Regions from separate parts of the Streptomyces sp. NPDC058308 genome, predicted to be linked through region 3. Evidence: riboswitches for the same ligand, from Rfam matches in the RefSeq annotation. Region 3 holds a riboswitch; each other region holds the start of a gene.
The links. Region 3 has a riboswitch for cobalamin ahead of ACFVYL_RS13590 (ribonucleoside-diphosphate reductase subunit alpha). Riboswitches for the same ligand answer to the same signal wherever they lie in the genome.

Region 1: another riboswitch for cobalamin. It lies ahead of ACFVYL_RS14765 (CoA-acylating methylmalonate-semialdehyde dehydrogenase); the one in region 3 lies ahead of ACFVYL_RS13590 (ribonucleoside-diphosphate reductase subunit alpha).
Region 2: another riboswitch for cobalamin. It lies ahead of ACFVYL_RS30230 (CbtB-domain containing protein); the one in region 3 lies ahead of ACFVYL_RS13590 (ribonucleoside-diphosphate reductase subunit alpha).

Annotation. Positions count from the first base shown of each region.
Region 1 is NZ_JBHVZA010000009.1:108,403-112,674, forward strand. It holds gene ACFVYL_RS14750 (transporter substrate-binding domain-containing protein) at 1-67, opposite strand, end outside; gene pstS (phosphate ABC transporter substrate-binding protein PstS) at 305-1,459, shown strand; gene ACFVYL_RS14760 (SCO0607 family lipoprotein) at 1,616-1,951, shown strand; cobalamin riboswitch at 2,009-2,190, shown strand; gene ACFVYL_RS14765 (CoA-acylating methylmalonate-semialdehyde dehydrogenase) at 2,401-3,900, shown strand; gene ACFVYL_RS14770 (acyl-CoA dehydrogenase family protein) at 3,915-4,272, shown strand, end outside.
Region 2 is NZ_JBHVZA010000027.1:75,126-79,397, reverse strand. It holds gene ACFVYL_RS30245 (alpha/beta fold hydrolase) at 1-569, shown strand, start outside; gene ACFVYL_RS30240 (histidine phosphatase family protein) at 566-1,147, shown strand; gene ACFVYL_RS30235 (CbtA family protein) at 1,284-2,045, opposite strand; gene ACFVYL_RS30230 (CbtB-domain containing protein) at 2,078-2,299, opposite strand; cobalamin riboswitch at 2,336-2,478, opposite strand; gene ACFVYL_RS30225 (DUF3048 domain-containing protein) at 2,687-3,679, shown strand; gene ACFVYL_RS30220 (MMPL family transporter) at 3,790-4,272, opposite strand, start outside.
Region 3 is NZ_JBHVZA010000008.1:103,975-108,246, reverse strand. It holds gene ACFVYL_RS13590 (ribonucleoside-diphosphate reductase subunit alpha) at 1-2,010, opposite strand, end outside; cobalamin riboswitch at 2,140-2,276, opposite strand; gene ACFVYL_RS13585 (GNAT family N-acetyltransferase) at 2,513-3,019, opposite strand; gene mctP (monocarboxylate uptake permease MctP) at 3,111-4,272, opposite strand, start outside.

The DNA.
Region 1 (4,272 bases), on a different contig from region 3:
TGATGGACGCCCGGAGCACGCCGGCCGGGGCCAGGTCCTGGGCGACGGCAGCAGGCGTGATCTTCATGAGGCGGAGTTTAGGACATGCCCCTGGGGGACGTCCGCGAGAGGCCATCCCCTCCGAGCCCTGCCCTGCCCGCCGAACACCGTGCGTACCGGCCTGCCTACCGCTCGGTCCCCGTATCGCAGCACGTCGCTCGATGTTCGCCTCTGCTTCACCCGCCGCTGTCGTGGATCGGCGAGCATCTGAGGTCCGGCCCGGAGCCGGTCGAGATCCATGTCGCGGTACCCCGAGGGGACAACGTTGCAACGCCCACGTCCAGGACGTACGTACCAAGGAGGCAGAACGCGCACGGCGGTCTCCCTCACGGCCCTCCTTTCGCTCTCCCTGGCGGGATGCGGTGTCGCGGGCATCGGGGGTGACGACGAGGACGGCGACGAGCGCGCCGCCGCGCGCTCCTCCGCCGTCGCGGGGATCGACTGCGCCGACACCGGCAAGGTTCCGGGCACCGGGTCGAGCGCCCAGCAGAACGCCATGAAGTACTGGATCAAGCAGTACCAGAGCGTGTGCCCGGGCGTGCGGATCGCGTACAACCCGATCGGCTCAGGGGCGGGCGGCGCGCAGTTCCTGCGGGGTGCGACCGCGTTCGGCGGCTCCGACAGCGCGCTGAAGCCCGAGGAGGTCGAGCGCTCGAAGGGCGTCTGCCGGGGCGGGCGCGCGATCGACCTGCCCATGGTCGGCGGGCCCATCGCGATCGGGTACGACCTGCCGGGCGTGGAGGACCTCGTCCTGGACGCTCCGACCCTCGCCAGGATCTTCGACCGGAAGATCACCTCCTGGGACGACCCGGAGATCCGGCGCCTCAACCCCGACGCCGATCTGCCGTCCATGCCGGTCCGCCCCGTGCACCGGTCGGACGACTCCGGGACCACGCAGAACTTCCAGGCCTACCTCGCGGGCGCGGCGCCCGGCGCCTGGGCCCACCCGGTCGGCAAGGCCTGGCAGGGCGGGGGTGGCGCCTCCGCGAGCGGGTCCAGTGGCGTGGCATCGGAGGTGACCTCGGGGTTCGGCGCCATCGGCTACTTCGAGCTGTCCTTCGCGCGGGACCGGCGGATAGAGACCGTGAGCATCGACACGGGCGCGCCCGCCCCGGTCGCACCGACGCCCACGACGGCGTCTGCCGGGATCGCGCAGGCGCGCGTCGCGGGCAAGGGCCGGGACATGAAGCTGAAGTTCCGCTACGGCGCCGCGAATCCGGGCGCGTACCCGATCGTCCAGGTGACCTACGAGATCGTCTGCGACAAGGGGAACCGCAAGGAGACGCTGCCCGCCCTCAAGTCGTTCCTGACGTACACGGCGAGCAAGGCGGGCCAGAAGGAACTGTCCGGCCTGCACTACGCGCCGCTCCCGGAGTCGGTCGCCGGTCAGGTGCGCGACGTGGTCGGCACGCTGTCCTGACGTACGGATGCGGGATCACGTGCGGGTGATCCCCGTCGCGCTCACTCTCGTCATCGAGGTAGCCGGTCTTTGAGTATCCGTACTCATGATCGGGATCCACGGCTCGCGCAAGCTGGTGTGGCAACGGCATGACGAGTCGACGTGAAGGAGTCAACAGTGGCCAGGAAGAACCGAGTTCGTACCGCCCCGCCAGCGGTCGGCGGCCGTGCGGCGCGGGCCGTGGTGGGACTCGCGCTGGCGGGCGTGGCGGGCGCCGTGCTCTCCGGCTGCTCCACGCAGGACGCGACCTGTGGCGGCGGCGAGTATCCCGTCCTGCGGGTGGGCAGCAGCGGGTCCGCGTGTCAGCCCGACGGAGAAGAGCCGCCCAAGGGCTACGCCCGCTACCCGGAGGGGAAGGTCCCCGAGCATGTCGGGGACAAGTGGGGCACGTACTGGAACGACCACACGCTCGACAAGGACGGCAGGATCGTCAAGCTGAAGGACGGCGAGTGAGCGGGCGGACACCGACTCGCCCGACGGGGTGGACTTACTAGGACGTCCAACTATATGTTCGTGACCAGAGCCCGCGGTGCAGGGAAGCCGGTGTGAATCCGGCGCGGTCCCGCCACTGTGACCGGGGAGTGCGTTCTCGCCGAGCGATACGCCACTGACGGAGCAAGTCCCGTCGGGAAGGCAGGGGAACGTGCGCTGATCCGGGAGTCAGGATACCGGCCGCGGGGTGTTCCGTGTTGTCCACGAGGATGGAGCAGACACGCATGGCACCGGTCCGTGACCACGACCCAGGTGATCCGGCGAAGCGAGCGGCGACCCCTGTCGACGCCCGACTCCACGACGGCTCTTAGGCCTTCGCGTCCCACGTCAGAACCGCGCGCCCACCTCACCCGGTGGCGTCGTCGGCCTGCCGTGCCATCCCCGGACTCACCTGACGAGAGCAGGCTCTCATGGTCCGTGAACTGACACATTTCATCGGCGGCAAGCATGTGCGCGGGGCGTCCGGGCTCTTCGCCGATGTGTACGACCCCAACACCGGTTGCGTACAGGCACATGTGCCGCTGGCCGGGCGTGACGAGACGGTCGCGGCGATCGCCGACGCCGAGTCGGCGCAGCGTGCGTGGGGTGAGTGGAACCCGCAGCGGCGCGCCCGCGTCCTGCTGCGCTTCCTCCAACTCGTCGACGAGGAGCGGGAGTCCCTGGCCCGGCTGCTCTCCCGCGAGCACGGCAAGACGGTCGCCGACGCCCACGGTGACCTGCAACGCGGCCTCGAAGTCGTCGAGTTCGCCGCGGGCATCCCGCACCTCCTGAAGGGCGAGTTCACCGACAACGCCGGCACCGGCATCGACGTGCACTCCCTGCGGGTGCCCCTCGGTGTCACCGCCGGGATCACCCCGTTCAACTTCCCCGCGATGATCCCGCTGTGGAAGGCGGCCCCCGCGCTCGCCTGTGGCAACTCCTTCGTCCTCAAGCCGTCCGAACGCGCGCCCTCCGTACCGCTCAGGCTCGCCGAGCTGTTCCTGGAGGCGGGCCTGCCGCCCGGTGTCCTGAACGTCGTCAACGGAGGCAAGGAGACCGTCGACACCCTCCTGGAGGACCCCCGGGTCCAGGCGCTCGGCTTCGTCGGGTCCACGCCGATCGCCGCGCACATCTACGCCACCGCCGCCGCGCACGGCAAACGCGCCCAGTGCTTCGGCGGCGCCAAGAACCACATGATCGTCATGCCCGACGCCGACCTCGACCAGGCCGTGGACGCCCTCATCGGTGCCGGGTACGGCTCGGCGGGGGAGCGTTGCATGGCCATCGCGGTCGCCGTCCCCGTGGGCGAGGGGACCGCCGACGCGCTCGTCGCCCGGCTCAAGGAACGCGTCGCGGACCTGCGCATCGGCCGCTCCGACGACCCCGGGACGGACTTCGGCCCGCTGGTGAGCCGCGACGCGCTCGACCGGGTCCGCCGCTACGTGGACGTCGGCGTCAGCGAAGGGGCCGAACTGGTCGTGGACGGACGGGACTTCACGCTGCCCGGTCACGAGAACGGCTTCTTTGCCGGAGCCACGCTCTTCGACCGCGTCTCGCCCCGCATGCGGATCTACCGTGAGGAGATCTTCGGCCCGGTGCTGTGCGTGGTCCGCGCGGCCGACTACGAGACCGCTCTGCGCCTGCCCACCGAACACCCCTACGGCAACGGCGTCGCCCTCTTCACCAGGGACGGCGACACCGCCCGCGACTTCACCCGCCGCGTCGGCGCGGGCATGGTCGGGGTCAACGTGCCGATCCCCGTCCCGGTGGCTTACCACACCTTCGGCGGCTGGAAGCGGTCCGGCTTCGGCGATCTCAACCAGCACGGCCCCGACGCCGTCCGCTTCTACACCCGTACGAAGACCGTCACCTCGCGCTGGCCCTCCGGGGCCAGGGAGGGCGCGAGTTTCACCATCCCGACGATGGGATGACGGCGATGACATCGATGGCCACCACCCTCACCAAGGACCAGCTCGCACTGGCCGAGGTCACACTCGACTTCGCCGACACGTATCTGGCGCCGCACGCCGTCGCCTGGGACCGCGACAAACACTTCCCTGTGGACGTCCTGCGCAAGGCCGCCGAACTGGGCCTCGGTGGTGTCTACGTATCCGAGGAGCACGGCGGTTCCGGGCTCGGCCGCACCGACGGAACCCTCGTGTTCGAGGCCCTGGCCACCGGGTGCCCCTCCATCGCGGGTTACCTCTCCATCCACAACATGGTCGCCTGGATGATCGACCGGTACGGCGACGAGGGGCAGCGCGCCCGCTGGCTGCCCGACCTGTGCACGGCCGCGTCCCTGG
Region 2 (4,272 bases), on a different contig from region 3:
GGCGGGTCGCCGGGATGCTGCTGATGTGCGGGCCGTTCGTCGGTGACTGGCGTACCGGCTACCGGGCGGAGCGCGGCCGCCGCATGTCCGCGGCGCGGCGGGAGCGGCTCCGCGCACTGGAGGAACTGCCGGGCCGCACGGAGGAGCAGGAAGTCGAGTTGCTCACCCTGTCCTGGTTCACCGACCACGCCGATCCCGGACGCGGATGGGCCTGGGCCGCGCAGAGCGCCCGGCGGCGGCGCCCGGTCAACTGGGCGATGAACGGTGACCTCGGCAGGGAAGGCCGCGCGGACCCGCTCGACGAACATCTCGACGACCTGTCCGCGCGCCTGCCCGCGCGAACGGAGCTCCTCGGTGGGACCGACGATCCGCGCCCTCTGTCATCACTCGCTTCACTGGCGCTCCGGCTCGGTCTTCCACTGACGCGGATCGAGGGCGCCGGGCACGAACCCTGGTTGGAGCGGCCCGACGCCGTGCGCGCGCACCTCCGACGATTCGTGCGGGGTGCGGCGCACCCGAAGCCTGCGGAAGCGGGCTCCGGCACCCACCAGCGGAAGGACGTCCAGTGACCACGCGCGTGCTGCTCGTCGCGCCTGCCCTGACCGCCGCGGCGCGGCGCGGCGTGTTCGGCGACGGCGAGCCCCTCGACCCGGCCGGCGCGGCACAGACGCGTCGGGCGGCCGGAACCCTGCCCACGGGATGCCAGGTCCTCGTCTCCCCCGGCGCGCGCTGTGCGCAGACCGCCGACGCACTCGGCCTCGGGGCGCGCCTGGAGGCACCCTCTCTGGCCGGTCTCGACCCGGGCAGGTGGCGCGGCAGGTCGCTGGAGGAAGTGAGTGCCGCGGAACCGCAGGCGGTGGGCCGTTGGCTGACCGAGCCGGAGGCCGCGGCTCCGGGCGGAGAGTCCGTGGCGGACGTGTGCTCGCGTGTGGCCGAGTGGCTGGACGCGCTCCGGGCGGACACCCCGTCCGGACGCGTCGTCGCCGTTGTGGAGCCCGAGGTGGTGCGGGCGGCGGCCGTCCATGCGACGGGGGCGCCGCTGTCCGCCTTCTGGCGGTTCGATGTCCTGCCGTTGTCGACGACGGAACTCAGCGGACGCTCCGGACGCTGGAACATGCGGCTCGGCTGCCCGCTCGGTGCCGCGTGACGCGCTCGGTCCAGCGGCACTGGTCAGGGTGGCGGGCCAGCAGCACGGCCCCGCGACGACGAGACGGCCCCCCGACGAGTACGCGCAACTGATCGCGAGCCGTCGGCAGATCGGGGTGTCCGGGCACTCCGCCGCCCTACCGGTCCGCCGCGACCGGCTTCCCGGGCGTGGGCGCCGCGGGCTTCGGCAGCAGCAGGCGCTGCGCCAACTCCCCGAAGATCAGCCCGAAGGCACCCCACAGCGTGGCCTGCATGGCGAGGGCGGAGAGCCGGAAACGCCAGAGCAGGGCGGCCGGGAAATGCTCGGGAACGTCATTGATCACGGGCAGGAACTCGTAGGCCAGTCCAATGGCCACGGCGAAACCGAGCACGGCCACGACGGTCGCGTACCAGGCACCGAGCGCGGGCACAAGCCGCTTGCCCAGCAGGGTCGCGGCGATCGCGAGGAGCACGCTGAGCACCATCATCAGCAGATACAGGGAGGTGCGCTTGCCGATGGTGTCGGGGTTGCCGACAGCGGGCGGACTGGCCGGGTACTTCAGGAACGGCACGACGTACACGGCCAGCAGCGCGCAGCCCGAGAGCAGCAGCGCCGTCGCACGCGGGCCGAACCGGCCGACGCGGCCGAGGGCGAAGCTGTAGGCGAGCGCGGCGATGCCGCCGAAGGCGACCCCGTAGACGAGGACGCCGGTGGCGAGGCCGGCCGTGGACTGCAGGCTCCGGGAGACGAGTTCGACCTCGTCCCCGTGTGCGTGGCTCGCGTGGGCCTCTTCGAAGTCGATGGCGGCGTCGACGTTCGGCTCACCGAGCCAGTAGGCGATGACGAGGGCGAGCACGCCGGCCCCGAGACCGGCGAGCATGCCTCGAACGAGCAGGTTGCGTACGGTTGTCGAGTTCATGAGCGGGCCGAATTTCCCCTGGTGAGTGGCAGTCAGTGGCAGGGGAAGCCGAGCAGATGGCGGGCGTCGTGCACCCATTCATGGACCTCCGCGCCGCTGAACACGGAGGTGGCGCCCTGTTCGGCGCCGACGAAGTACAGCAGGACCAGCATCAGGATTCCGAAGAAGACCGCCCATGGGGCGATCACCTTCAGCGGCAGCTTGACCGGTACGGCAGGTGCGTCGGCGGTCGGCTGAGCGGCGTGTTGCGCCATGGTGGTGCCTCCTTCGGGAGTTCGCGTCCCGTCTCGGTGGTGCAGAGGACGACAGCCACGGGTCTGACTCACGAGCGGTACGGGGACCGCTCGCACACAGTGGCGCGACCGTGCCGGAGTCACACCGGCTTCCGTCGAGCTGTCGTCGATATCGCAGTGACGGTACCGCGTGGCGCGTACATGGCCAAGACCGGCCGCCGTCGGAGCACCCCGGGGAGCGCTCACGCACCCCGGAGCGCGGTTCGGGGCGGAGCCACGCGGCGGGCACCCGTAAAGAGTGATGTGGCGGTGGTGGATGGCCCAGCGGCGATTGAGGCCGGGGTCCGGGGCGGTAGACCTGCGGCTGCGTCAGGCAACACCGGTTCCGCCACGAATGGAGACGTCCCCATGGCAGCCAGGCCAGTACGGGCCACCCGCCGCACCCGTCTGGGCACCCGCGTGCTCGCGCTGGTCGCCACGGCGACGCTCGCCGTGAGCGCCCCCTCGTTCGCGAGTGCACCGGCACACGGGGACGGTGCCGCGCACCGGACCCCGTCACCCTTCACCGGGCAGCCGACCAGCCAGGGACCGGTCCTGGCCGTGAAGTTCGACAACGCGCGGGCCGCACGGCCGCACACCGGTCTCGACCAGGCGGACATCATCTACGTGGAGAAGGTCGAGGGCGGCATGAGCCGCCTGATGGGCGTGTACTCCAGCAGGGTTCCGGAGTCGGTCGGCCCGGTGCGCAGCGCGCGCGAGTCCGACACCGAACTCCTGCGCCAGTTCGGCCGGCCCGTGCTGGCCTACTCCGGGGTGCGCAGCGCTCTGCAGAAGGTGCTCAGGGAAGCCCCGCTGTACGCCCGCCCGCACGACCGTGTGCCGCGCGCCTACTTCCGAGAGAGCGCCCGGCCCGCCCCGCACAACCTCTTCGTACGCCCGCGGGCGCTGCTGCGTTCGGCGCCGCGGGCCGGCCACCCGACCGACATCGGCTTCCGCTTCGGCCCCGCTCCGGCGGGCGGCGCCCCCACCGGCAGCCGGACCGTCCGCTACTCCGCCGCCAGCCACACCTTCGACTGGTCGCCGCGGGAGCACCGGTGGCTCGCCTCCTTCGACGGCGCCCCCGCGCTCAGTACGTCGGGGTCCCGGCTCGGCGCCGCCACCGTCGTGATCCAGTACGTGAACATGCGTCCCTCGCGCTTCAAGGACGTCAACGGCGCGGTGACGCCGTACATCGAGACGGTCGGCAGCGGCCGGGCGCTGGTGCTGCGCGACGGCAGGGCCTACCCCACGCGCTGGAACCGTTCCGCGGCCACCAGGGGCACGGCGTTCACCCGCGACAACGGTGAACCGATGCCCTTCGCCCCGGGGCAGGTCTGGATGGTCTACGCGGACCGCGGCTGAGGCGCACGTCCCCGGCTCCGACGGAGCCGGGAAAAAGACCGGGCGGGCCGGCCGAGGCACTTCCCCTCAGGGGTGCCCCGGCCGGCCCGCCCGCGCCGGACCGTCGTGTCTCACCTGCCCGCAGGGGCAAGCTCCCGGTCCGTCTCGGCCTCGGGTGCCCCCGTGTCGCCGAGGTTCTTGTGCAGCTTCTCGCCCTCCACGTCCACGTTGGGCAGGAGCTTGTCCAGCCAGCGCGGCAGCCACCAGGCGGACTTGCCGAGCAGGGCGAGGACCGCGGGCACGATCGCCATGCGGACGACGAAGGCGTCGAAGAGGACGGCGATGGCCAGACCGAAGCCCATCATCTTGATCATGTCGTCGTTCTCCATGATGAAGCCGGAGAAGACGCTGATCATGATGATCGCGGCCGCGGCCACGACCCGTCCGCCGTGGGTGAAGCCGGTCACGACCGACTCGCCGGGGCGCGCCCCGTGGACGTACGCCTCGCGCATCCGCGTCACGAGGAAGACCTCGTAGTCCATGGCCAGGCCGAAGACCACGCCGATCATGAAGATCGGCATCATGCTCATGATCGGACCCGGCTGGTCGACGCC
Region 3 (4,272 bases):
CCCGAGCCGCTTGAGATCCTCCACCAGATAGGCGTTGACCTGGAGGAACTCGCCGGACAGGGTCTCGCGCTTGAAGAGGTTGGAGACCTGCGGCTCGATGCACTCGTAGACACCCGCGATGGACGCGATGGTGGCGGTCGGCGCGATGGCGAGCAGCAGCGAATTGCGCATGCCGGTCGCGGCGATGCGTTCCCGCAGCGCCGCCCAGCGCTCGGGCCATGTCAGCTCGACGTCGTAGTGGTCGGGGTGCAGGACGCCGCGCGCGGTGCGGGTCTTCTCCCAGGCGGGCAGCGGGCCGCTGCGCTCGGCGAGGTCGGCGGAGGTCTCGTACGCGGCGAGCATGATGCGCTCGGCGATACGGGTGGAGAGCGCCCGCGCCTCGGGGGAGTCGAAGGGAAGCTTCAGCTGGAAGAAGACGTCCTGAAGTCCCATCGCGCCGAGGCCCACCGGGCGCCACCTGGCGTTGGAGCGGCCCGCCTGCTCGGTCGGGTAGAAGTTGATGTCGACGACGCGGTCGAGGAAGGTGACGGCGGTCCGGACGGTCTCGTCGAGACGGTCCCACGCGAGGTCGCCGTTCTCCACGAACGCGCCGAGGTTCACCGAGCCGAGGTTGCAGACGGCCGTCTCGCCGTCGTCCGTCACCTCCAGGATCTCCGTGCAGAGGTTGGAGGAGTGCACGGTGTGGCCGGGCTCGGCGGTCTGGTTCGCGGTGCGGTTGGCGGCGTCCTTGAAGGTCATCCAGCCGTTGCCGGTCTGCGCGAGGGTGCGCATCATGCGGCCGTAGAGGTCGCGGGCCGACATCGTCTTCCTGGCGAGTCCTGCGGCCTCCGCCCGGCGGTAGGCGGCGTCGAACTCCTCGCCCCACAGGTCGACGAGCTCGGGCACGTCGGACGGCGAGAACAGCGACCACTCCCGGTCGGCGGCGACGCGGCGCATGAACTCGTCCGGGATCCAGTGCGCGAGGTTGAGGTTGTGCGTGCGCCGCTGGTCCTCGCCGGTGTTGTCGCGCAGCTCCAGGAACTCCTCGATGTCAAAGTGCCAGGTCTCCAGGTAGACCGCGGCCGCGCCCTTGCGCCGCCCGCCCTGGTTCACCGCGGCCACCGAGGCGTCCAGCGTCTTCAGGAACGGCACGATGCCGTTGGAGTGCCCGTTCGTGCCGCGGATCAGCGAACCGCGCGAACGGATGCGGGAGTACGAGAGGCCGATGCCGCCCGCGTGCTTGGAGAGCCGCGCGACCTGGTGGTAGCGGTCGTAGATCGAGTCGAGCTCGTCCAGCGGGGAGTCGAGGAGGTAGCAGGAGGACATCTGCGGGTGGCGGGTGCCGGAGTTGAAGAGCGTCGGCGAGGACGGCAGGTAGTCCAGGCGGCTCATCAGCCCGTACAGCGAGGCGACTTCGCCGACCGCGCGGCTGCTGTCCGCCGCCGTGTCCCAGTCGGTCTCCGCCAGGCCGCTCGCGACGCGCAGCATGAAGTGCTGCGGCGTCTCGATGACCTGCCGGGTGATCGGGTGGCGCAGCAGGTAGCGGCTGTGCAGCGTGCGCAGGCCGAAGTAGCCGAAGCGGAAGTCGGCGCCGTCCGCGAGCGCGCTCTCCACGAGCGCGTCGAGCCGGGCGGCGTGCGCGGTCACGAACGCGGCGGTGCGGTCGGCGATCAGGCCCTCGCGGTGGCCGACCGCGATCGACTCGGTGAAGGAGCGCACGCCCTGCGAGGCGGCCTCGGCGGCGATGGAGAGGGAGAGCAGCCGGGCGGCGAGCTTCGAGTACGTAGGGTCCTCGGAGATGAGCCCCGCGGCCGCCTCGGTCGCGAGCTCCCGGAGCTCACTCTCGTCGGCCCTGGCCGACCGGCCGCGCAGCGCGGCGGCCGCCACCCGGCCGGGGTCGGCGTCGGGGAGGTCGGCGGTGAGGTCGGTCAGGGTGCGCAGCAGCGCGGTCCCCGGCGCGTCGGTACCCTCAGCGCTGTCGGTGGGCTGCGGTGCCAGCGCTGACGCAGGTTCGGCGGGCGCGATGGTCACGTGGGGCTCTCCCTCGCTCGGCTCTGGGCCTGGGGAGGGATCGGCACACACGGGCGCACCCGGGCAGGGCGGCGTACCGCGTCCACCGGCCCATTCCACGAGGCCCGGACGGTCGGCACCCGGGCCGGACGACTCGGGTGCACTGCCGGCAGGTCTTCGGACTCCGCGCACGACAAATGCGTACACGTCTACCGTTGCGGGACAGTTCCGGACTTGCACCGGATTCCCCTGCGGCGACAGCGAGCACGAGCATACATCTTGTGTCGCGCTGCTGAAGCAGGCCTACATCTTGTGTCGGATCGCGCGGCGGGCTCGGACAGTGGCCCCTAGGCCCTGTCGTCAAACTCCCGTCTGCCTCGCGACGCCTGGCACGCACGCTCGCCGCGTTGTCGGGCTCATCCCGGTACGCCCAGTACCGGGATGACCCTCCGCCTTGCGATCGCACGCACCAGACGCCGCGAGGCCGCCCTCCGGGCGAACGACGCGAGTTTGACGACAGGACCTAGAGTGTCAACGCGTAGGTGAGCAGTGGGAGGCCGGGGACCGGGGACCAGTCGCGCTCCGGGGTCCGTGCGAAGCCGAGGCGTTCGTAGAGCCGGTGGGCGGTCCGCATCGAGGGCGAGGAGGACAGCACGAGCCGGTCCCTGCCCGCGTCCCTGGACCGCTGGACGCAGGCGCGCACCAGGAGTTCGCCCACACCGCGGCCGCGCGCCCCGGGCGAGACCGCCAGCATGCGGATCTCCGACTCGCCCTCCCGCGCGATGTCGGCCACGGGGCCGCAGGACGGCACGAAGGTCACGCCGCCGAGCAGCCCGCCTGCCGTCGTGTCGTCCGCCGCGGCCACCAGGATCTCGGCGTGCGCCGCGCGCCCCGCCACGTCCCGCAGTACGGGCAGATAGCGGTCCTCCGCCCCGAAGTCCAGGTGTCCGTCTTCGAGATAGGCCCGCGCGGTGAGATCACCCAGCGCCCCGTACTCCTCGGGCCGTGCCCGCCTGATCGTGATGTCCATGCGGCGCAGTGTGCAACACGGGTACGACAAAGGGCCTCCGGATTTCCGGCGGCCCTTTGCCGCTGTGCGCAGCGGGTTATGACACAGGCTCTCAGTGTCCGGCGCCCGCCGTCGCCTTCGGCAGTTCCTCTATGACGCCGGGGTCGCCCGCGTCGGCCGTGTAGTCCTCCGGGGACGTCTCGTCGACGCCGTCGGGGGCCTTGAGCGCCTTCAGGACGAAGGTGAGGACCACGGTCACGACCACGTTCAGGACGAACGCCGTCAGGCCGATGTAGCCGATCTCGCCGATGCCGGGGATCTCGTCGGACGAGCCGCCGAAGTGCTTCTGGGTCGGCGAGGCGACGCCGTACGCGGCGAGCGTTCCGTAGGCCATGCCGACCGCCCAGCCCGCGAGCAGCGCCCAGCGGTGGAACCACCGGGTGAACAGGCCGCCGACCAGCGCGGGCATCGTCTGCAGGATCCAGATGCCACCGAGCAGCTGGAAGTTGATCGCGACCGTCTTGTCCATGGTGAGGACGAAGGCGAGGGCGCCGACCTTCACCAGGAGCGAGACCAGCTTGGAGACCTTCATCTCCTGCTGCGGTGTCGCGTCCGGCTTGAGGAAGTCCTTGTAGATGTTGCGGGTGAAGAGATTCGCGGCCGCGATCGACATGATCGCCGCGGGGACGAGCGCGCCGATGCCGATGGCGGCGAACGCGACGCCCGTGAACCAGTCGGGGAACATGTTCTCGAACAGCTGCGGAATCGCCAGCTGACCGTTCTCCACCTTCACCCCGGCGGCGATCGCCATGAACCCGAGCAGCGCGAGCAGGCCGAGCATCAGCGAGTAGAGCGGCAGGATCGTGGTGTTGCGGCGGATCACGTTGCGGCTCTTGGAGGAGAGCGTCGCCGTGATCGAGTGCGGGTACATGAACAGCGCGAGCGCGGAGCCGAGGGCCAGCGTCGCGTACGTCCACTGCCCGGCCTCGCCCGGCGCGAGGCCCGCGACGGGCTTGCCCGCCGCCTCGTTCGTCGCCGAGAACTTGTCGCTCGCCGCCCGGAAGATCTCGTCGAACCCGCCGAGCTTGATCGGGATGTAGATGATCGCGACGGCGATGACGAGATAGATCAGGCCGTCCTTCACGAACGCGATCAGCGCGGGCGCGCGCAGACCGGACGAGTACGTGTACGCGGCGAGCACCGCGAACGCGATGAGGAGCGGCAGGTCCTTGACGAACCAGTTGGTGTCGGGGCCGCCGCCGACGCCCATGACG